Regions from separate parts of the Cedecea sp. NFIX57 genome, predicted to be linked through region 2. Evidence: predicted binding sites of a transcription regulator. Region 2 holds the regulator's gene; each other region holds the start of a gene.
The links. Region 2 encodes PurR, which represses purine synthesis genes. Its sites were predicted from a motif close to CANGCAAACGTTTGCNTG; they were not measured.
Positions count from the first base shown of each region.

Region 1: B9Y90_RS18075 (amino acid aminotransferase) is a predicted target of PurR. The motif match lies at 3,070-3,087, and genes of this name have one in related genera.
Region 3: cecR (transcriptional regulator CecR) is a predicted target of PurR. The motif match lies at 2,624-2,641, and genes of this name have one in related genera.
Region 4: B9Y90_RS21930 (nucleobase:cation symporter-2 family protein) is a predicted target of PurR. The motif match lies at 2,742-2,759, and genes of this name have one in related genera.

Region 1 covers NZ_FXAS01000022.1:36,406-41,877, forward strand. The annotation lists gene ldtD (L,D-transpeptidase) at 1-340, shown strand, start outside; gene B9Y90_RS18065 (peptidoglycan L,D-endopeptidase MepK) at 525-1,073, shown strand; gene B9Y90_RS18070 (MBL fold metallo-hydrolase) at 1,113-1,760, shown strand; gene B9Y90_RS18075 (amino acid aminotransferase) at 1,819-3,009, opposite strand; gene B9Y90_RS18080 (porin) at 3,195-4,316, opposite strand; gene asnS (asparagine--tRNA ligase) at 4,913-5,472, opposite strand, start outside.
Region 2 covers NZ_FXAS01000026.1:62,736-68,207, forward strand. The annotation lists gene cfa (cyclopropane fatty acyl phospholipid synthase) at 1-486, opposite strand, end outside; gene punC (purine nucleoside transporter PunC) at 784-1,986, opposite strand; gene punR (DNA-binding transcriptional activator PunR) at 2,101-3,039, shown strand; gene purR (HTH-type transcriptional repressor PurR) at 3,036-4,061, opposite strand; gene cydH (cytochrome bd-I oxidase subunit CydH) at 4,354-4,443, shown strand; gene sodB (superoxide dismutase [Fe]) at 4,527-5,108, opposite strand; gene B9Y90_RS19615 (C40 family peptidase) at 5,281-5,472, opposite strand, start outside.
Region 3 covers NZ_FXAS01000010.1:154,096-159,567, forward strand. The annotation lists gene B9Y90_RS11035 (ATP-binding cassette domain-containing protein) at 1-806, opposite strand, end outside; gene hlyD (secretion protein HlyD) at 793-1,800, opposite strand; gene cecR (transcriptional regulator CecR) at 1,790-2,485, opposite strand; gene rhlE (ATP-dependent RNA helicase RhlE) at 2,742-4,142, shown strand; gene dusC (tRNA dihydrouridine(16) synthase DusC) at 4,274-5,209, shown strand.
Region 4 covers NZ_FXAS01000036.1:20,829-26,300, reverse strand. The annotation lists gene recG (ATP-dependent DNA helicase RecG) at 1-1,382, shown strand, start outside; gene gltS (sodium/glutamate symporter) at 1,379-2,581, opposite strand; gene B9Y90_RS21930 (nucleobase:cation symporter-2 family protein) at 2,811-4,202, shown strand; gene B9Y90_RS21925 (AsmA family protein) at 4,325-5,472, shown strand, end outside.

The DNA of each region.
Region 1 (5,472 bases), on a different contig from region 2:
TGACGCCATCTACCTGCACGACACGCCAAATCATAACCTCTTCCAGAAGGATGCAAGGGCGCTGAGTTCAGGTTGTGTGCGCGTCAATAAGGCGTCCGAACTTGCAAATATGCTCCTCCAGGATGCCGGGTGGAATGATTCCCGGATATCCAGCACGTTGCAGGAAGGTAATACCAAATACGTCAATATCCGCCATAACATTCCGGTTAACCTCTACTATTTGACCGCTTTTGTCGGAAAAGATGGCCGCACCGAGTTTCGTACAGATATTTACAATTATGATCTCACCGCGCGATCTGGCGCACAAAACCTCGCAAAAGCCGGGTTATTAATCCGCTAAACGCAACATTTCTAATGAATTAGTGGTCGTAGAAAATGTAAAACTCAGCCGGGCCCTCTACAGGGCCCGCCGTTGCTGGGTTTTATCGTGCCTTGACTCCCCGGATTCGGGCAGTTATGGTGCGATGGCTGTGCGCAAAAGTGCATATTAAACCATCATTTTATTACCTGTAGACCTGGATATCATGGACAAATTTGACGCTAATCGCCGCAAGCTACTGGCTTTGGGGGGCGTGGCTTTCGGTGCCGCTCTCATGCCTTTGCCGTCGTTTGCCACCCTCTCGACACCACGCCCGCGTATTTTGACTCTCAATAACCTGCATACTGGAGAGTCACTGAAAGCTGAGTTTTTTGATGGCAGAGGCTATATTCAGGATGAATTAGCAAGACTTAATCATTTCTTCCGGGACTACCGGGCGAACAAGATTAAATCCATCGATCCTTCTCTGTTCGACCAACTCTATCGCCTGCAGGGGCTTTTGGGGACTAACAAACCGGTCCAGCTGATTTCCGGTTACCGTTCCATTGACACCAACAATGAACTTCGTGCTCACAGCCGCGGTGTGGCGAAAAAAAGCTACCACACCAAAGGCCAGGCGATGGATTTCCACATTGAAGGCGTTTCGTTAAGCAATATTCGCAAAGCAGCATTATCTATGCGGGCAGGTGGTGTAGGATACTACCCCAGCAGCGACTTTGTGCATATTGATACCGGGCCGGTAAGGCACTGGTAAAACAACGGAATCCGGCTTTGTTGTCGGTAATGGAGCAGCATGAACTATCACATTATTCCGGTCACGGCTTTTGCCCAGAACTGTTCTCTTATTTGGTGCGAGGAAACGCAGCAGGCGGCGCTGGTGGATCCCGGCGGTGACGCGGCACGCATTAAGCAAGAGGTGGCGCAGAAAGGCGTGCAGATTAGCCAAATCCTGCTGACGCATGGTCATCTCGATCACGTCGGCGCGGCGGCTGAGCTGGCGGCACATTATGGCGTGCCTGTTGTGGGACCGGAAAAAGAAGATGAGTTCTGGCTGCAGGGACTGCCGCAGCAAAGCCGAATGTTTGGCCTCGACGAGTGTAAGCCTTTGACGCCGGACCGCTGGCTAAATGAAGGGGAATGTGTCTCCGTAGGGAATGTAACTTTACAGGTGTTGCATTGTCCGGGGCATACGCCCGGCCATATCGTTTTCTTCGATGCGGCCTCTCGTTTGCTGGTCTCGGGAGATGTCATCTTTAAAGGCGGAGTGGGGCGCAGTGATTTCCCGCGCGGCGATCACGCGGCGTTGATTAATTCGATCAAACGTAAGCTGTTGCCGCTGGGGGATGATGTGACCTTTATCCCCGGTCATGGTCCAATGTCTACGCTGGGTTACGAGCGCCTGCATAATCCGTTTCTGCAGGACGAGCAGCCGGTCTGGTAAAACGGATTTTCAGTAAAAAAAAGAGCCGCTTATGCGGCTCTTTTGCTATGCATGGCTGTTACAGCACGGCAACGATGGCTTCGCACAGCGGCGCCATGTTATCCGGCGTCATGCCCGCCACGTTAACGCGGCCAGATGCGACGGCGTAAACGCCAAACTCTTCACGCAGGCGCAGCACCTGTTCTTTGGTCAGGCCGCTGAACGAGAACATCCCGTTCTGATTAATGATGAAGCTAAAGTCGCGGTTGGCGCCTTTTTCCTGCAGGGTATTCACAAACAGCTGACGCATGCGGTGAATGCGCTGGCGCATATCGGTCAGCTCTTGTTCCCACATGGTACGCAGTGCGTCGTTGCTCAGAATAGTGGCCACAACGGAGGCACCGTGCGCTGGCGGGTTGGAGTAGTTGGCGCGAATAACCGATTTCACCTGGCTGAATGAACGGTCAGCGGTGTCGGCATCGGCGGCAACCAGCGTGAAAGCACCCACGCGCTCGTTGTACAAACCGAAGTTCTTGGAGTAGGAGCTGGCCACCAGCAGTTCTTTGTGACCGGCTGCGAAAATACGTAGGCCTTCGGCATCTTCTTCCAGACCACGAGCAAAGCCCTGGTAAGCAAAGTCAAACAGCGGCAGCCAGCCTTTGGCCAGCGACATCTCCGCCAGCGTTTTCCACTGTTCAGCGGTAGGATCGATCCCGGTTGGGTTATGGCAGCAGCCGTGGAACAGCACTACATCACCGGCTTCCGCCGCCTGCAGGCTGGCCACCAGGCCATCAAAGTCCAGGCTGTGATTTTCCGCATCGTAATAGGCGTACTCTTTCACTTCCAGGCCCGCGGAGTTAAACACGCTTTTGTGGTTAGGCCAGCTTGGATTACTTACCCAGACGCGTTTTGCCGAGGTGTTTTTCGCCAGGAAATCAGCGGCGACGCGCAGCGCACCGGTCCCGCCTGGGGTTTGTGCCGTACGCGCGCGTTTGTCAGAGATAAGCGCGTTGCTTTTGCCGAACAGCAGCTCTTGTGTGCAGCGGCCAAACTCTGGAATACCATCAATGCCCAGATAGTTTTTGGTGGTCTCATTTTCCAGCAAATAAAGCTCTGCTTTCTTCACGCTGGTCAGGACAGGGGTCTTACCTGTCTCGTCCTTATAGACCCCGATGCCGAGGTTAATTTTGGTTGGACGGTCGTCGGCGCGAAACAGGTCGGCCAGACCAAGAATAGGATCGGCAGGGGCAGCGGTAATGTTCTCAAACATGACGGGTTCCATTAGTGATATCGGGGGAAATCGCTTTCAGGTTAACTGCTGTTTTACGAATTGCCAACCGTTTGCGACAAAAAGAGACGGTTAGCGATAACATCGGATTTATTCTACTTTTTTGCCATAAAAAAACAGGGCCGAAGCCCTGTTTTTAAACATTTCAGACAAACAAATGGCTGAAATTAGAACTGGTAGGTCACGCCAACTGCTGCCTGGTCGTCAGAACCAACCCAACCGCCGTCAGTTTTAGCTGCTTCGCTGTCGCTCAGCAGGTTGAAGCGGTAGTCAAAGTAAACGTTGAAGTTTTTGTTGAAGTAGTAAGTCGCACCAGCTTCGATGTATTTAGCCAGATCAGCGTTGCCGCCGTCTACGCTAGCCAGCTTTTTGCCTTTGGACTGAACGTATGCCAGGGATGGACGCAGGCCGAAGTCGAACTGGTACTGAGCGATAACTTCAAAGTTCTGAGTCTTCTTCGCTACGCTGAAGTAGTTCGGGTTGTCAGCCTTTTCTGGGCTGTTATAAACGTTGTTGCTCAGACGGCTCATGTTACGCGTTTCTGCATAAACCGCGGCCAGGTAAACGTTGTTCGCGTCGTACTTGGTACCCAGAGCCCACGCTTCAGCTTTATTGCCGTTGTCGTCTAATTTCTGCTTGGTGGTGCGGTTGGAGTTGCTGTATGCACCAATTGCAGAGAAGCCAGCACCGAAGTCATAGCCCAGAGAGTAGCCTACGCCGTCGCCGTTTGATTGGGCTGGGTTTGCATTCTCATTTTTGGCCTGGTACTGAATACCGACGTTCAGACCGTCAACCAGACCGAAGAAACCGCTGTTGCGGTAGGTCAGCAGACCGTTAGCACGGCTGGTCATGTAGTTATCTACATAGCCGCCGCCCCAAGTTTCGCCAGACCATGATGGTGCCATATCGGTATAGGATTCAACATCGTAAACGATACCGTAGTTACGGCCGTAGTCGATGGAACCACCGTTAGCGATTTTCAAGCCTGCGAATGCCAGACGGGTAGAGTTAGTCTGGTTGCCTTCGCCGCCGTTTGCACGAGCACGATATTCCCACTGGCCATAACCGGTCAGATCGCTGTTGATCTGAGTTTCGCCTTTAAAGCCGATCTGGCCGTAGTTGACGTCGGTATTGCCTTTATCACCGGTGGTGGTGAAGTCACGCTCACCAACAACTTTACCGTACAGATCCAGTTTGTTGCCGTTTTTGTTGTAGATTTCTGCAGCGTTAGCTGCACCGGCTACCAGCAGAGCAGGGATTACCACTGCCAGAATATTGCGCTTCATCATTATTTATTACCCTCATTGTGGTTTTTATGGACACCTGCCACTGCCGTCAATAATTCTTTACGGAACTATTGATGATAGTTTGGTGTCTTTCTGTATCTGTCAGGCATCTTTCCATCCATGAAACCGTTTCGCTAGCCTGAAAGTGCTACAAATGTCTAAACTGAGTTTCAAAAAGAAAATATGTGTAACTAAATATTAATTTTAGGGAACTTTGTGAACCATTTCAAATTTCACTCTCAGTGCAACTCGAATGTGTGTTTTCTAAGCATATATATATGAATTACTTATGTTTAATTTGCATAAAGTTATGAAGTGAATATTTTTCGTTCACAATTGTTCATTTTTTGACTTATTTTTGGATGGCCAGACGTCTGTGTGAGAAGTGAGCAATTATGCTATGCCAATCACTATTTAGAAGTGCTAGCAAACTTAAGCGCAATTTTTGTTAAAGAGTGTGAGACAGAAATAGTTGGTAACGGGGCAGTTGGGAATGAGGGTTGAAATTGACGTTTGTTTAATAAGCGTTGAAGAAAATAGACCTTTTGTCCTGATACGTAAAAAAGGCCAGCGGAAGCTGGCCTTTTGTTTTCTTTAACTTAGAAGCTTGCGTTACGCGGCGTACGTGGGAACGGAATAACATCACGCACGTTCTGAACGCCGGTGACATAGGCAATCAGACGCTCAAAGCCCAGGCCGAAACCGGAATGTGGCACGGTGCCGTAGCGGCGCAGGTCGCGGTACCACCAGTAATCTTCTTTATTCAGACCCATTTCAGCCATACGCGCGTCCAGCACATCCAGGCGCTCTTCACGCTGGGAACCACCGATGATTTCACCGATGCCCGGAGCCAGAACGTCCATAGCGGCAACGGTTTTACCGTCTTCGTTAAGGCGCATATAGAAAGCTTTGATGTCTTTCGGGTAGTTTTTCACTACCACTGGTGCCTTGAAGTGCTGCTCGGCCAGGTAACGTTCGTGCTCGGAGGAGAGATCGACACCCCAATAAACCGGGTTTTCGAACTTATGCCCACAGTTCAGCAAGATCTCCACCGCATCGGTGTAGTTCACCTGGGCAAAGTCTGCAGAGATGAAGCATTCCAGGCGCTCAATGGCCTCTTTGTCCACGCGCTCGGCAAAGAACTTCATGTCGTCCATGC
Region 2 (5,472 bases):
CTTTTCACAGATCATTTTGAGTTTGGCATCCTGCGCATCGCTGAGATTTGTCGCATCTTTCCAGTAACCGCAGGAATATTGCATGTGCTTATCCAGCATCCTGCTGAACAGATCGTTGCCAAGATCGTAATGCTCTTTGCCGACTATCCATGCGCGTTTTTTAGACTGTAGGTTAACCAGTCTTGCGGCTGCAATACGCAGGGTATCTTTGAAATGGTGGGGGAGCTGGTTTTCCAGCCCGGCACGCAAGACTTTGGTGAAAAAGATATCCAGCCGTTCGCATTCCCACCAGCCGTCCATATAGCTTTCGCCAAGGCCGAGAGAACCTTCCTGCAGAACGCGTTTAAAAAAGTCCGGATTTTTGACCTGAATATCAAAGGGGTTTGGGCCGTTGAGGGTGATGCCTGCCCGGCTTAGCATTTCATTTGCGATACGATACCATTCGTTATCTCGTACGCTCACTTCTTCTATACACGATGAACTCATAGCTTCTCCATCACCTTGTTGTGATCAGAACCTTAAAACAGCGTAGACGCTATTCACGGCTTGTGAGAACTCTCACGGAAAATTCCGCGTGCCTGATATCCGACGTAGAACAGAGAAAGGGGGGATTCTCCCTTACTGAAAGGCCATCCATGGAAAAACGGAAGCGCTCCGGCTTCCGCAAAAATAAAATTGATAAGGCTTATAGTAGAACCGCAATTACTATAAGCCCGTTTAATTGAGTGTTCAATGAAATATTGTTAGCAAGCTAATCACACAACATTCACATTATCATCTAGGTTACTGTGCGCTGGACAACTCGCTGTGGCCCTTGCTTTGTGCTTCATGACGGGCCGAGTGCTGCAGGGCATAACCCAGACCGGCAAGCAGAATTGTTGCCAGCATCACGCTGGTGGTGGTCAGCAGTGGAGTCGTCACCAGCCAGGAAACCATTAAGCTTGCCAGGAAGCAAAGCCCAAGCTGCAGAGTGTTTTGCAGCGCTGCGGCTTTCCCGGTTGCCTGTGGGAAAGGCAGCAGGGCCGAGGCTACCACAATAGGGTAGATGGCACCGTTCGCCGCGGCCATCACGCAAAACGGAATAAGCAGTAGCGTCAGGTTAGCATGTCCGCTCACCGCCACACCCCAGGTTGCTACCACGCTCAGAGCATACAAGGTCAGCAGCCACGGCAGCAGCTGTTTGCCGTTCCACTTTTGCAGCGCGCTGCGGCAGCCATAGCCGCCGATCAGGAAGGCGACCGTTTGCGGCATATAGCTCAGGCCAATTGCCGCTGGGCTGTAACCCATCTCATTCAGGATAAACGGCGAGCCGGTGAGCCAGGCGAAAAAGCTGGCTGAGCAGGCGGCGTAAATCAGTACGTTGCCGCCGTAAACGCGGGAACGTAATAAAGAGAAGAAGCTGACCTTATTGTCCTCAGTTTGCTCGTGGTGCTGCGTCCGGGGCTTGAGGCGCAGCGTAGGGATCATCAACAGCAAAGCGACAGCAAACAGCACGGCGAAAATCGCCTGCCATTCAAAATGGTTCAGCAGCCAGCTGCCTAGCAGCGGGGCCAGCGCCGGGGAAAGCCCGACCAGCGGCATGATGGTGGCAAAAATGCGACCAGCACGGTTGGCGGGGTAATAGTCAGTCACCAAAGCCTGCCAGCTAACGGCTGCCGAACAGACGCCCACGGCCTGAATAAAGCGCAGCACCAGCAGTGTGGTGGCATCCTGCACCCAAAGCATGCCGATACAGCCGATGGCAAACATAGCCAGGCCAATCAACAGCACGGGTTTTCTCCCGAAGCGGTCGGAAAGCGGGCCCCACATCAACTGGGCAAAAGCAAAGCCGGCGAGGAACAGGCTCAGGCTGGCGCTTACCGCAGAGGCGGTGGTGCCCAGATCTTGTTGAATGGCGGCGAAGGCGGGCAGGTACATGTCGGTGGCCAGGAAGCCCAGCACGCTCAACCCCGCGAGCCAGATAAGAAATCCCTTTGATGGTTGCATATTTCACTCTTGATTTTGATAGCAGGTTAACGGGGCAGGAGTCTACGGAGTGCAAAACCGCTTGTGAAACGCTAATATTTGCGAGTTGAATTCAAATTTTTTGCAGGCAAAAACATGTGGTCTGAATATTCACTGGAAGTGGTTGATGCTGTGGCTCGAAACGGCAGCTTTAGTGGCGCGGCCCAGGAGCTGCATCGCGTGCCCTCTGCCATCAGCTACACGGTGCGTCAGCTTGAAGAGTGGCTGGCCGTGCCGCTGTTTGAACGGCGTCACCGGGACGTTGAGTTGACCGCCGCCGGGGCGTTTTTTCTCAAGGAAGGTCGGTCTGTTATCAAAAAAATGATGGCAACGCGCCAGCAGTGTCAGCAGATAGCTAACGGCTGGCGCGGGCACTTGTCCATTGCGGTAGACAATATTGTTAAACCTGAACGTACCCGCCAGCTGGTGCTGGATTTTTATCGTCATTTTCCGGATATCGAATTACGCATTTCTCAGGAAGTGTTCAATGGCGTGTGGGACGCGCTGGCGGACGGACGGGTTGAGGCGGCGATTGGCGCCACGCAGGCGATCCCGGTCGGGGGGCGCTATGCGTTTCGGGACATGGGCGCGCTTAGCTGGCGCTGCGTGGTGTCTGCCGCTCATCCGCTTGCGCAACGGGAAGGTATTATTCTGGATGACGACATTCGTCCCTGGCCGTCCCTTGTGCTGGAAGACACATCCCGTTCTCTGCCCAAGCGTATTACCTGGCTGCTGGACAACCAGCGCCGGGTGGTGGTGCCGGACTGGGCGTCCGGGGCGGATTGCCTGATGGCAGGATTATGCATTGGCATGGTGCCGACGCACATTGCCCAGCCGTGGCTCGTCAGGGGCGACTGGAAGGAGTTAACGCTGGAAAACCCGTTCCCGGACGCGGCCTGCTGCCTGACGTGGCGGCAAGATGATGCCTCGCCCGCGCTGAGCTGGTTGCTGGATTATTTGGGCGACAGTGAGACGATGAATCAGGAGTGGCTGCAGGAGCCGGGTAACATACTTCCGGCTCCCGAAGAGGCTTAGCGGCGGTAATCGCGGAACGGGCCGTCGGCCACCGAGCGGCGTTCAATCAGACGCGGATGGACTTCAATCGTCTGCGACTCTTCGCGCTTATTAATGATGCGGTCGAGCAGCATGTTAAAGGCCGTTTCGCCCAGGCGCTCTTTCGGCTGGTGGATAGTGGTCAGCGCCGGAGAGAAATAGCGGGCGTTGCGCACGTTATCGTAGCCGATGATAGAAATGTCCTGCGGCACGCGCAGCCCCATTTCGTCCGCGGCGCAAATAGCACCCATCGCCATAATATCGCCGCCGCAGAAAACGGCAGTAGGGCGATGCGGTTGATTAAGCAGTTGCTGCATGGCGCGGTAACCGGACTCTGGTTCGAAATCACCCTGAACCACCCAGTTATCCGGCACTTTGATATTGGCTTCTTCAAGCGCCTTCAGGAACCCTGCATGGCGGCCGCCGCCGGTGTTACGCTCCAGCTGACCCGGGATAGCACCGATATCGCGATGGCCACGTTCAATCAGGTAGCGGCCTGCGAGGTAGCCGCCGTGGAAGGCGTTATCAACTACGGAGTCGGTAAAGTCGGCACGAGCTTCGCCCCAGTCCATCACTACCATAGGAATATGGCGGTACTCTTCCAGGGTTGAAAGCAGCGTATCAGGGTATTCGGAGCACATGACCAGCAGTCCGTCTACGCGCTTTTGCGCCATCATGGACAGGTACGCGCGCTGCTTTTCAAAGTTATTGTGCGCGTTGCCCAGAATCAGGGTGTAGCCCTTGGCGAAACAGCTGTTCTCAACGGATTCAATAATTTCCGCAAAATAAGGGGCTTCGCTTGAGGTGGCGAGCAGGCCGATAGATTTGGTGTGGTTGACCTTCAGGCTGCGCGCCACGGCGCTCGGCGAATAGTGCAGCTCTTTGATGGCCGCCCAGACGGCGTTGCGCGTCTCTTCCGCCACAAAACGGGTCTTGTTAATGACATGTGACACAGTGGTGGTGGAAACGTTTGCGCGCTTCGCTACGTCCTTAATCGTTGCCATTAGATGTCACTCCAGACCATATCGTAAACTCCTGATAACTCATGTGTTAAACGTTTGCCTTCGCTAACTCCTGGGGCAACACGTTGGTTGCAGGCCTGTCGGGGATGCGACATACAGCGGGAGGAGGGCGTTGCCGGGCGATACGCGGTAAATTAGCGAAGGATTTTGGCTTATCCCGGGGCAAAGTGGAAGAGGGAAAACCGATATCTGTGCAAATCCAGCAGGATTTTTATCGCTAATTGTGGGAAAATCACCCCACATACACTTTGTAGGGAAATAAAAGGAGCTTACGATGAGTACCGATCTGAAGTTTTCCGTGGTGACGACGGTTATCGTGCTGAGTCTGATTGTTGCCGGGGCGCTTACTGCCGTTCTGCACTGATTTACAAAGGGCCGCGAAAAGCGGCCCTTCTCTTAAACAGAAGAAAAGCGTTGCTTCCCTCCTTCGTATTTAACCGCTAAACATCAGCCCGCCAGGTTTTGCGCAACAAATTCCCAGTTGACCAGCGCCCAGAAATGGTCGAGATAGACCGGGCGCGCGTTGCGGTAGTCGATGTAGTAAGCGTGTTCCCACACGTCCACGGTCAGCAGCGGTTTTGCTCCGGTTGTGAGCGGGGTGCCTGCGTTAGAGGTCGAGACGATAGCCAGGCTGCCGTCGCTATTTTTCACAAGCCAGGTCCAGCCGGAGCCAAAGTTTTTGATGGCCGCTTCGGTGAACTGCTTTTTAAAGGCTTCCACGCTGCCAAAGGCGTGATTGATGGCGGCCAGCACGTCACCGGTCGGCTCCCCGCCGGCATTCGGCGCCAGGCAGTGCCAGTAGAACGTGTGGTTCCAGACCTGAGCCGCGTTATTGAAGATCCCGCCGTCAGATCCTTTCACAATCTCTTCCAGCGTTTTGCCTTCAAACGGGCTGCCTTTGATCAGATTATTCAGGTTAGTGACGTAGGTCTGGTGATGTTTGCCGTAATGGTATTCGAGGGTTTCGGCTGAAATATGCGGTGCCAGCGCATCTTTGGCATAGGGCAGGGCGGGTAGTTCGAACGACATGGCTTCACTCCTTGTTATTTTGTTTCACAATATAACTACAATTTGTGTAGTTATAAGGTTAGCAAATTACAGCTGAGTGAAAAAGCCAAATGAAACAACAAAATAAAACAGCCCGTTGCCGGGCTGTTAACATTTTAATCAGTTTTATTAGTCCTAAAGGGCGCGGAGAAGATTAACGAATAGTTTTCGGCGTCATCACCCGGCGAGCACCCACGTAGTGGCGCTGCCAGTAATCTTCGCTGAGGGAGGTGATCTGAATATCGCGACCGCTGCGCGGGGACTGAATAAACTTCCCGTTGCCGACGTAGACACCAACGTGATCGGCGGTGCCACGGCCCTGGGTACGGAAGAACACCAGGTCGCC
Region 3 (5,472 bases), on a different contig from region 2:
AGCCGCACCGAGCGCCCTTGAATCACGCCGTCGCTGACCTGCGGCAGCTTCAGCGCGCGCTGAAGTAGCTGGCGATTATTCTCTTGCTCGTGGCTGACCAGCAGTGAACGTCCGGCCATCTTCTGCGTCAGCGCTTTCGGCGCGCCGTGATAGAGCAGCTCGCCTTCGTTCATCAGCAGAATTTCCCGGCACTGCTCGGCCTCATCGAGATACGATGTGCTCCAGAGGATCAGCATGCCTTCGCCCGCCAGCTCGTGCACCATTTGCCACAGTTCACGCCGGGATATGGGGTCAACGCCTACGCCAGGTTCATCCAGCAAAAGGACTTTTGGCTGGCCGACGAGCGTGCAGGCGAGGCCAAGTTTTTGCTTCATCCCACCTGAGAGTTTGCCCGCCAGCCGTTCGGTAAACGGCCCGAGAGAGGTGAATTCCAGCAGCCGGGCAAAGGTGCTTTTACGCTGCTCCCCGGTCACGCCGCGCAGGTCGGCATAGAGCGTCAGGTTTTCCATTACCGTTAAATCTTCGTACAGGCCAAATTTCTGCGGCATGTAGCCCAGTTCTGCGTGCAAAGCGCGGTCGTCTTTAATCGGGTTCAGGCCGATCACTGAGGCACTGCCTTCGCTCGGTTGCAGTAGCCCTGCCAGCATCCTCATTAACGTGGTTTTCCCCGCGCCGTCCGGGCCGACCAGGCCGGTTACAGCCCCCGCATGAATTTCGCAATCCAGGCTGGCGACGGCCGGTTTTTCAAGGCCAGGGAAACGCTTCACCAGCCCCTGCAGGCGAATGACCGCGTCATTGCTGCTCATGCTGAGTTCCACCGTTGAATTTCACCGTAACGGGCATGCCCTGACGCAGCGCGTCATCTGCATCGGTCACGATAATGCGTAAGCGGTAGACTAAATCCGTGCGCAAATCCGGGGTTTCAACGGTTTTCGGGGTGAACTCCGCCGTCGGAGATACAAATCCCACTTTGCCATGGTAAGGCTTGTCCGGGCGGCCATCGGTATAAATCAGCAGCTCGCTGCCGGGTTTGGCCTGCCCGAGATTAGTTTCGTCGATATAGGCGCGAACCCATACCGGGCGAGTGAGCGACAGGGTGAGAACCGTGCTGCCCGCGTTTAGCATGCTGCCTGGCTCAACCGCACGGGTCAGCAGCGTACCGTCAGAAGGCGCAATCAGCGTGGTATCCTGCAGATCTAGCTGCGACTGAGCCAGCTGCGCTTTGGCTTGCTGAAGGCTGGCCTGCGCCTGAGCGATTTCCTGAGGGCGGTTGCCGCTGCGGTACTGGCTGAGCTTATCCTGGGCGGCTTTCAGCGTGGCTTTTGCCTGGTCGCTGGATGAGCGGGCGTTGGCTAAATCATTCGCTGAGATGGTTTTGGTTGCCCACAGACCTTGTTGGCGCTGGTAGAAGTTTTGCGCGTAATCATAGGCTGCCTGCGCCTGGTTTACCTGTGCCGCCGCCTGGGCTATTTCTTCATCGCGGTAGCCAGCAATAATCAAATCGTATTTGGCCTGGGCGGCCGCAACGTTGGCTTCAGCCTGGCGCAACGCGTTTTCAAAGGGCGCTTTATCTATCAGCCCCAGCGGTTCACCGGTTTTGATCGCATCACCTTCATCAACCTCAAGCGCCGCGAGTCGTCCTCCCACGCGGAAACTCAAATTAACGGTGCGGATATCCACGTTGCCGTAGAGCGTTAGCTCGCTGTTTTGCCGGCTCTGATACCATTTCCAGCCGCCAAATGCCGCAGCCACGAGCGCTACAATCACAATCACGGCAATCACCGGCTTCTTATTGTTCATCACTAGCGTTTCCTCTGTTTAAAGATAATCCCTGCAGGATGAAATCAACGTGGCTCAGCACCACGCGGCTTATTTGTTGCACCTTGGCCTGGTCAAACTGAGGCCAGCCGGTGCGCAACAGAATCGTTTCTCGTCCAAGCCGGAAGGCCAGCACCTGGCCGAGCAGCGTGTGGGTATGCAAAATAGTGTCGGTATCAAAGTGATCTCGCCCGGTGTAATGCGCCACCAGCGTGGTGAGCAGGGTGTGCATCGGGTCGATAACCTGCTGGTGAATAAGCTGATAAGCGGCGGTCGGGGAAAGCTGTTCGCGGGAGATAAATTTGCTCAGGTTGAGCGTGTCGTCGGCGGTCAGCAGGGCGATCATTTGCCCGAGGGCGGTATGAATAAGATGCCGTATTTTCTCTTTGTCCGGTTCGGGCTGGCACAGCAGGGCTTCTGCGCGGGCAACATGCTCGTGAAAGTTACCGCTAATGAAGTCGGCAATCCACTGGGCGGAAGCCATATACAGCGCTTCTTTGGAGCCAAAATAGTAGGTGATCGCGGCAATATTTTGCCCGGCTTGAGCGGCGATATCTCGCGTCGTGGCATGCATGCCATATTCTGCGAATTGCGCGATGGCGGCGGTGATTAGCGTGTTTTTAGCCTGCTCTCCGCGGCTGGTGACGGGCGTCGGCGAAGGTGCCATACCGACCTCTTAAAATGTTAATCAATCGATTGATTAAGAGTAAGCAAAGTTATCAACCCTGTCCAGCACAAGGCTTTATTCTGCTGATGAGGCGGAAAGTGAGAATTTATGCGGAAGATCACAAAAACTGCTACACTGCACGCGAACGGCGCCGTGGTTTGCGCCTCCTCTCTTCGCCAGCTTAGCGCTGGCGCGTGATGTTCCCCCTGGAAACTACACCGCACATTTCTGCGGTCAGGGCGGTTCTGGAGTTCCTATGTCTTTTGATTCTCTCGGCCTGAATGCCGATATTTTGCGTGCGGTGGAAGAGCAGGGCTATCGTGAGCCTACCCCAATCCAGCGCCAGGCAATCCCGGTAGTCTTATCAGGCCGTGACCTGATGGCCAGTGCCCAAACCGGCACCGGCAAAACCGCAGGCTTTACCCTGCCACTGTTACAGCGTCTGACTGACAGCGCGCCTCACCTGAAGGGCCGTCGCCCGGTGCGTGCGCTGATCCTCACCCCAACCCGTGAACTGGCGGCGCAGATTGGTGAGAACGTCCGCGACTACAGCAAATATTTAAATATCCGCTCGCTGGTTGTCTTCGGCGGCGTGAGCATTAACCCGCAGATGATGAAGCTGCGCGGCGGTGTGGACGTGCTGGTGGCAACGCCGGGCCGTCTGCTAGATCTTGAGCATCAGAACGCCGTGAAACTCGATCAAATCGAGATCCTGGTGCTGGACGAAGCCGACCGTATGCTGGATATGGGCTTCATTCATGACATTCGTCGTGTGCTGGCTAAACTACCTGCGCGTCGCCAGAACCTGCTGTTCTCCGCTACCTTCTCCGATGACATTAAAGCGCTGGCTGAGAAGCTGCTGCACAACCCGGAAGAAGTGGAAGTGGCTCGTCGCAACACGGCGTCTGAACAGGTCACGCAGCACGTTCACTTCGTGGACAAAAAGCGCAAGCGGGAACTGCTGTCGCAAATGATTGGTGAAGGCAACTGGCAGCAGGTGCTGGTGTTCACCCGCACCAAACACGGCGCTAACCATCTGGCAGAGCAGCTGCAAAAAGACGGTATCACCGCGGCGGCAATCCACGGCAACAAGAGCCAGGGGGCTCGTACACGCGCGCTGGCTGACTTCAAAAGCGGCGGCATTCGTGTGCTGGTGGCGACCGATATCGCGGCTCGCGGCCTGGACATTGAAGAACTGCCGCACGTCGTTAACTATGAGTTGCCGAACGTGCCGGAAGACTACGTGCACCGTATTGGCCGTACCGGCCGTGCGGCGGCCACCGGCGAAGCGTTGTCTCTGGTTTGCGTGGACGAGCATAAGCTGCTGCGCGACATCGAGCGTCTGCTGAAGCGCGAGATCCCACGTATCGCATTGCCAGGCTTTGATGTGGATCCGTCGATTCCGGCTGAGCCAATCGTCAACGGTCGTCAGCAGCGTGGTGGCGGCGGTGGTCGTGGCGGCCAGGGTGGTCGCGGTGGCCAAAGCCAGGGGCAGGGCCAGCGTCGCGGTGGCAACGGCGGGAACGCAAATGCTTCCGGTGAGCGTAACAATGGCCCGCGCCGCAGCGGTAAACCGCAGGGCGAAGGTGCCGCGAAGCCGGCTGGGGATAATGCCCGTCGTCGTCGTCCACCCCGTAAACCAGCGGCTGCGCAGTAAGTTTCATACCCTCACCCTAACCCCCTCCCTTTCAGGGAGAGGGGATTAAAGACGCTCTGTGTTCCCCCCTCTCCCCTCTGGGGAGAGGGTCGGGGTGAGGGGACAACACCATACATATTATCGGATGCGTCATGCGTGTTCTTCTTGCCCCGATGGAAGGGGTTCTCGACTCTTTAGTCCGCGAACTTCTTACCGAGGTTAACGACTACGATCTCTGTATCACCGAATTTCTTCGCGTGGTTGATCAGCTGTTGCCGGTTAAATCTTTCCTCAAACTTTGCCCCGAACTCGATCATGCCAGCCGCACGCCATCCGGTACGCTGGTTCGCGTCCAGCTTCTTGGGCAATACCCGCAGTGGCTGGCTGAGAACGCAGCTCGCGCGGTCGAACTCGGTTCCTGGGGCGTGGACTTAAACTGCGGCTGCCCGTCAAAGCTGGTCAACGGCAGCGGCGGCGGTGCGACTTTGCTCAAAGATCCCGAACTCATTTATCGCGGCGCGAAAGCTATGCGTGAGGCTGTGCCCGCGCATTTGCCTGTCACGGTAAAGATTCGCCTCGGCTGGGACAGCGGTGCACGTCAGTTTGAAATTGCTGATGCCGTGCAGCAGGCGGGGGCGACAGAGCTGGTGGTTCACGGACGCACTAAAGAAGATGGCTATAAAGCCGAACTGATCAACTGGGGCGCTATCGGGGAAATTCGCCAGCGGCTGTCGATCCCGGTCATCGCTAACGGCGAAATCTGGGACTGGCAAAGCGCGCAGGATTGCCTGGCCACTACGGGATGTGATTCGGTGATGATTGGGCGTGGGGCGCTGAATGTGCCGAACCTGAGCCGGGTCATCAAATACAATGAAGCGAGGATGCCGTGGGCTGATGTCGTTACGCTGTTGCAAAAATACAGCCGTCTCGAAAAACAGGGTGATACCGGGCTGTATCACGTAGCAAGGATTAAACAGTGGCTTGGTTATTTGCGTAAAGAATACGTTGAAGCAACGGAACTGTTTACCGTTATTCGTACATTAAAAACGTCCAGTGAAATTGCTAATGTTATTGGTGCGTTAAAATAGTTTTCTTAAAACCCGTTAATTAAACTTTTAATTAACGGGCATTTTCTGTTAAAGAATTTCTTTTCTTTCATTCTTTCCTGAATGCGGTTCACAAATTTTTATCTTTCTTTTATTTTGTGCTGGAGCTGGTTTCAGCATGATGACATCATAGCTGCGTAAATTATTCCAAAGGATTGTTACTGTCTAACAGGCAAAACCTAAATTCATTCTCCGGTTTCCGGGAAATGAATTTAGGTTTTTTTTTGCTTTTTTTTATTAAAACA
Region 4 (5,472 bases), on a different contig from region 2:
TGAGTATGCTGGCGCTACGAGCCGGGGCACAACGCTACCATGCTCTGCCTCTGGTGAACCACGACGAGCTAAAAAACCAGTTGCTTGCTGCCCTTCCCTTTAAGCCTACCGGGGCTCAGGAACGGGTGGTTGCAGAAATAGAGCGCGATATGGCGCTGGATGTGCCCATGATGCGTCTGGTGCAGGGCGATGTAGGCTCCGGTAAAACACTGGTTGCCGCACTGGCAGCCCTTCGTGCCATCGCACACGGCAAGCAGGTTGGCCTGATGGCCCCCACCGAGTTGCTTGCGGAACAGCACGCGAATAACTTCCGTCAGTGGTTTGAACCACTAGGAATCGAGGTAGGCTGGCTGGCCGGGAAGCAAAAAGGCAAAGCCCGAATTGCGCAACAGGAAGCCATCGCCAGCGGCCAGGTTTCGATGGTGGTTGGCACTCACGCTATTTTCCAGGAGCAGGTTCAGTTTGCCGGGCTGGCGTTGGTCATCATTGATGAGCAGCACCGTTTTGGCGTGCACCAACGCCTGGCGCTGTGGGAAAAAGGCCAGATTCAGGGCTTCCACCCACATCAGCTGATCATGACCGCAACGCCGATTCCGCGCACGCTGGCGATGACCGCCTATGCCGACCTCGACACATCCGTCATCGATGAACTACCGCCGGGACGAACACCAGTCACGACGGTAGCAATAGCAGACACACGCCGCAGCGAAATAATCGAGCGGGTACGCCACGCCTGTCGCGACGAAAAACGTCAGGCATATTGGGTTTGTACGCTGATTGAAGAGTCTGAATTGCTGGAAGCCCAGGCTGCAGAAGTGACCTGGGAAGAGTTAAAAACCGCCCTGCCGGAGCTTAACGTTGGCCTGGTACACGGTCGCATGAAGCCGCAGGAAAAACAGGCGGTGATGCAGGCCTTCAAGCAGGGTGAACTGCATCTTCTGGTCGCCACCACGGTGATCGAAGTCGGCGTGGATGTACCGAACGCCAGCCTGATGATCATCGAAAACCCTGAACGTTTAGGGCTTGCGCAACTCCACCAGCTGCGTGGCCGTGTTGGCCGTGGCGCAGTAGCCTCTCACTGCGTGCTGCTGTATAAATCCCCGCTATCCAAAACGGCACAGCTTCGCCTGCAGGTGCTAAGAGACAGCAACGATGGTTTTGTGATTGCGCAAAAAGACCTGGAGATCCGCGGGCCTGGCGAGCTGCTAGGGACTCGCCAGACGGGTAACGCAGAATTCAAGGTGGCCGACCTGCTGCGGGACCAGGGGATGATCCCGCAGGTTCAGCGCCTGGCGCGCCATATTCACGAACGCTATCCTGAACAGGCTAAGGCGCTGATCGAACGCTGGATGCCGGAAACCGAACGTTACTCCAACGCTTAAGCAAACAGCGGCAGCATCAGGAACAGCTTGATCACCACCGCATTCACGATGTCGATAAAGAACGCCCCCACCATCGGCACCACCAAAAATGCCATATGGGACGGGCCAAATCGCTCGGTAATTGCCTGCATATTAGCAATCGCCGTCGGTGTGGCGCCCATGCCAAACCCACAGTGACCGGCGGCCAGAACCGCTGCATCGTAGTTTTTGCCCATCAAACGCCAGGTGACAAAAATGGCGTACAGCGCCATAAACAACGTTTGTACGGCCAGAATAGCCAGCATCGGTAACGCCAGAGAGGCCAGTTCCCAAAGTTTAAGGCTCATTAACGCCATCGCCAGAAACAGCGACAGGCAAACGTTGCCCAATACGGAAACCGCCCGTTCGAAGACCCGATAGAAGCCCACGGCCGCAAGTAAATTACTAAGAATCACACCAATAAACAGCACGCAGACAAATGTCGGCAGCTCAAACGCTGTGCCCTGTAATAATCCCGCCACAACGCGCCCGGCCGTCAGGCAGATAGCAATCAATGCGATGGTTTCAATCAGCACCAAAGAGGTAATGACTCGCCCGACATCAGGCTTTTCAAACGCGCCGGGGATCTCGTTGTCTTCAGGCGCACCATTCGGTGTAGACGAATGTTTAACCAGGTAGCGGGCAACCGGGCCGCCAATTAAACCGCCCAGCACCAGGCCAAAGGTCGCACAGGCCATAGCGACTTCCGTCGCATTCTGGAAGCCATATTGCTCGGTAAAGAGTTTGCCCCAGGCTGCACCGGTACCGTGCCCACCGGACAACGTTATCGAACCTGCCAGCAGCCCCATCAGCGGATCGAGCCCCAGCATGCTGGCCATACCGATGCCAATAGCGTTCTGCATGATCAGCAGCCCAACGACGATAAACAGGAAAATCCCCACGACTTTCCCGCCCTTGCGCAAACTGGCGATATTGGCATTCAGGCCGATGGTGGCGAAGAAAGCGAGCATCAAAGGATCTTTGAGGCTCATATCAAACTCGATTTCCCAGCCCATGCTTTTTTTCAGGACAAGCAGGGCGATCGCCACCAGTAGCCCACCAGCTACGGGTTCAGGAATAGTGTATTTTTTGAGAAAAGGGACTGAGTGGACCATTTTACGCCCAAGAAGCAGGACTAACGTGGCGGCCACCAGAGTAGAAAGGGTATCAAGATGAAACATTGCAGTGCTCCTTTTATTGCGCATCGATCGGTCGCGCGCTTAATTATCCTTCGCTGTTATTTCCTTCATGGATGAAATCAGCCGGCACATTTTAACCAAAAAATGCGCCTTCGTTATAACTAATGCTCAATTTATGACATTTCGCTCTTATCATCCCAGACTAGCAATCGTTTGCTTTTACCGTTCAGTCCGTTAAAATCAGCGCTTTTCCAGCCATGAGATACCTCTGATGTCCGTCAATGCCGTAGAGTCAGAAAATGCGCAACCGGTTGCGCAGACTCATCCGAGCGAACTAATCTATCGCCTTGAAGATCGCCCGCCGCTTCCACAAACGCTTTTCGCCGCCTGCCAGCACCTGCTGGCGATGTTTGTGGCGGTGATTACCCCGGCTTTATTAATTTGCCAGGCCCTGGGATTACCGGCATCGGACACTCAGCACATTATCAGCATGTCTTTATTTGCCTCTGGCGTGGCTTCGATTATTCAAATCAAAGCCTGGGGCCCGGTAGGTTCAGGCCTGCTGTCGATTCAGGGCACCAGCTTTAACTTTGTTTCACCGCTGATTATGGGCGGTATGGCGCTGAAAAACGGCGGTGCGGACGTGCCGACGATGATGGCAGCGCTGTTCGGCACCCTGATGCTTGCCAGTTGCACAGAAATGCTGATTTCACGCGTGCTGCATCTTGCTCGCCGCATTATTACCCCTCTGGTTTCCGGCGTGGTGGTCATGATTATCGGTCTGTCCCTGATTCAAGTTGGGCTGACTTCTATCGGCGGTGGCTATGGCGCCATGGCCGATCATACTTTTGGCGCACCAAAAAATCTGCTGCTGGCGGGCGCCGTTCTGCTGGTGATAATCCTGCTGAACCGCCAGCGTAATCCGTACCTGCGCGTCGCATCCCTGGTCATCGCCATGGCCGTGGGTTATCTGCTCGCCTGGGCGCTGGGCATGCTGCCAGCCACGACTCAGGCCACGAACACCGACCTCATCATGGTTCCTACACCGTTGTATTACGGGCTTGGTATCGACTGGAGCCTGCTGATCCCGCTTATGTTGGTGTTTATGGTGACCTCACTGGAAACCATCGGCGATATCACCGCCACCTCCGACGTATCGGAGCAGCCTGTTTCCGGCCCGCTGTACATGAAGCGCCTCAAGGGCGGCGTGCTGGCAAACGGCCTCAACTCCTGCGTTTCTGCCGTGTTTAATACCTTCCCGAATTCCTGCTTTGGTCAGAATAACGGTGTCATTCAGCTGACCGGCGTTGCCAGTCGCTATGTCGGTTTTGTTGTCGCGTTGATGCTGATCGTGCTTGGTCTGTTCCCGGCTGTAAGCGGCTTCGTGCAGCACATCCCTGAGCCAGTTCTTGGCGGCGCAACGATTGTGATGTTCGGTACCATTGCCGCTTCCGGGGTACGTATTGTCTCCCGCGAACCGCTGAACCGCCGTGCGATTATGATTATCGCCCTGTCGCTCGCCGTTGGCCTTGGCGTGTCCCAGCAGCCGCTGATCCTTCAGTTCGCGCCTGACTGGCTGAAAACCCTGCTCTCTTCAGGCATTGCTGCCGGTGGGATCACTGCCATCGTGCTGAACCTGATTTTCCCGCCAGAAAAAGAATAATCCTCTCACGCGCCGGCAATGATTTTTTGCCGGCGCGAAATCTCCTTTGACAATCCCCTCCTTGAGCTACGCCGGTAAATCGGGCATAACACCCTTAGCGAAACTGAAAGGGGTGGAAGGCAATGAAATTCCTCGGAAAGCTGGTTCTTATCCTGTTGGGCCTTGTGATACTGGCGCTGGTTGCCTTTTACATCCTGCTGCAAACCCGCTGGGGCGCGGGCCAAATCAGCAGTTGGGTGAATGAAAAGACGAATTACCACCTCTCTTTCAATGAGATGGCGCATGACTGGTCTTCGCCCACCCATCTGGTGTTCCATAACGTTACTTTTGGCCGCGCCGGCCAGCCCGCTACGCTTGTAGCAAAGAATGTGGATATCGGCCTGAGTACGCGACAGTTCACCCAGCCTCTCTACGTTGACACCATTTTGCTCCAGCAAGGCACGCTGAACCTCAGCGCAAACGCCGTACCACTCCCACTCGAGGCAGATAGACTGCAATTGCAGGATATGGCTATTAACAGCCCTGATAGCGAGTGGGATCTCAGCGCCCAGCGCGTTGAAGGTGGTGTTTCACCCTGGCAGCCTCAAGCGGGAAAAGTGCTGGGGAATAAAGCGACTATTGCCTTCAGCGCTGGCTCATTGACGCTCAATGGCATCAACGCCAGCAACGTCCTGCTGCAGGGAAACCTGGATAATGAACAGGTCACGCTGACCACTATCGGGGCGGACGTTGCTCGCGGCTCGCTGACGGGCAATGCCCACCGCAATGCCGACGGCTCGTGGCAGGTGGGCAACCTGCGCCTCAATGACATTCGTCTGCAAACGGCAAAATCACTCACCGATTTTCTTGCGCCAGTAACATCTGTTCCCTCATTAACTATCGATCGCCTTGAAATAACCGATGCGCGGCTGGAAGGGAAAGAGTGGGCGGTAAGCGACCTCGCCCTTAGCCTGCGGAATCTGACGCTGGCAAACGGGGGATGGCAAAGCGATGACGGCCAGCTATCGATGAACGCCAGCGAATTCATCAATGGCTCGCTGCATTTGCAGGATCCGATCGTAAACGTCGATTTTGCCCCGGCAGGTGCCACACTCCGGCAATTTAGTTCACGCTGGGAGGGCGGCCTGGTTCGTGCTTCCGGGCAATGGTTACGCGACGGCAATCAAACGGTGATGGATGAAGTGGTCGTGGGCGGGCTGGAATACACACTCCCATCCAACTGGAAGACCCTGTGGATGGAGAAACTGCCTGACTGGCTGAACAGCGTCAC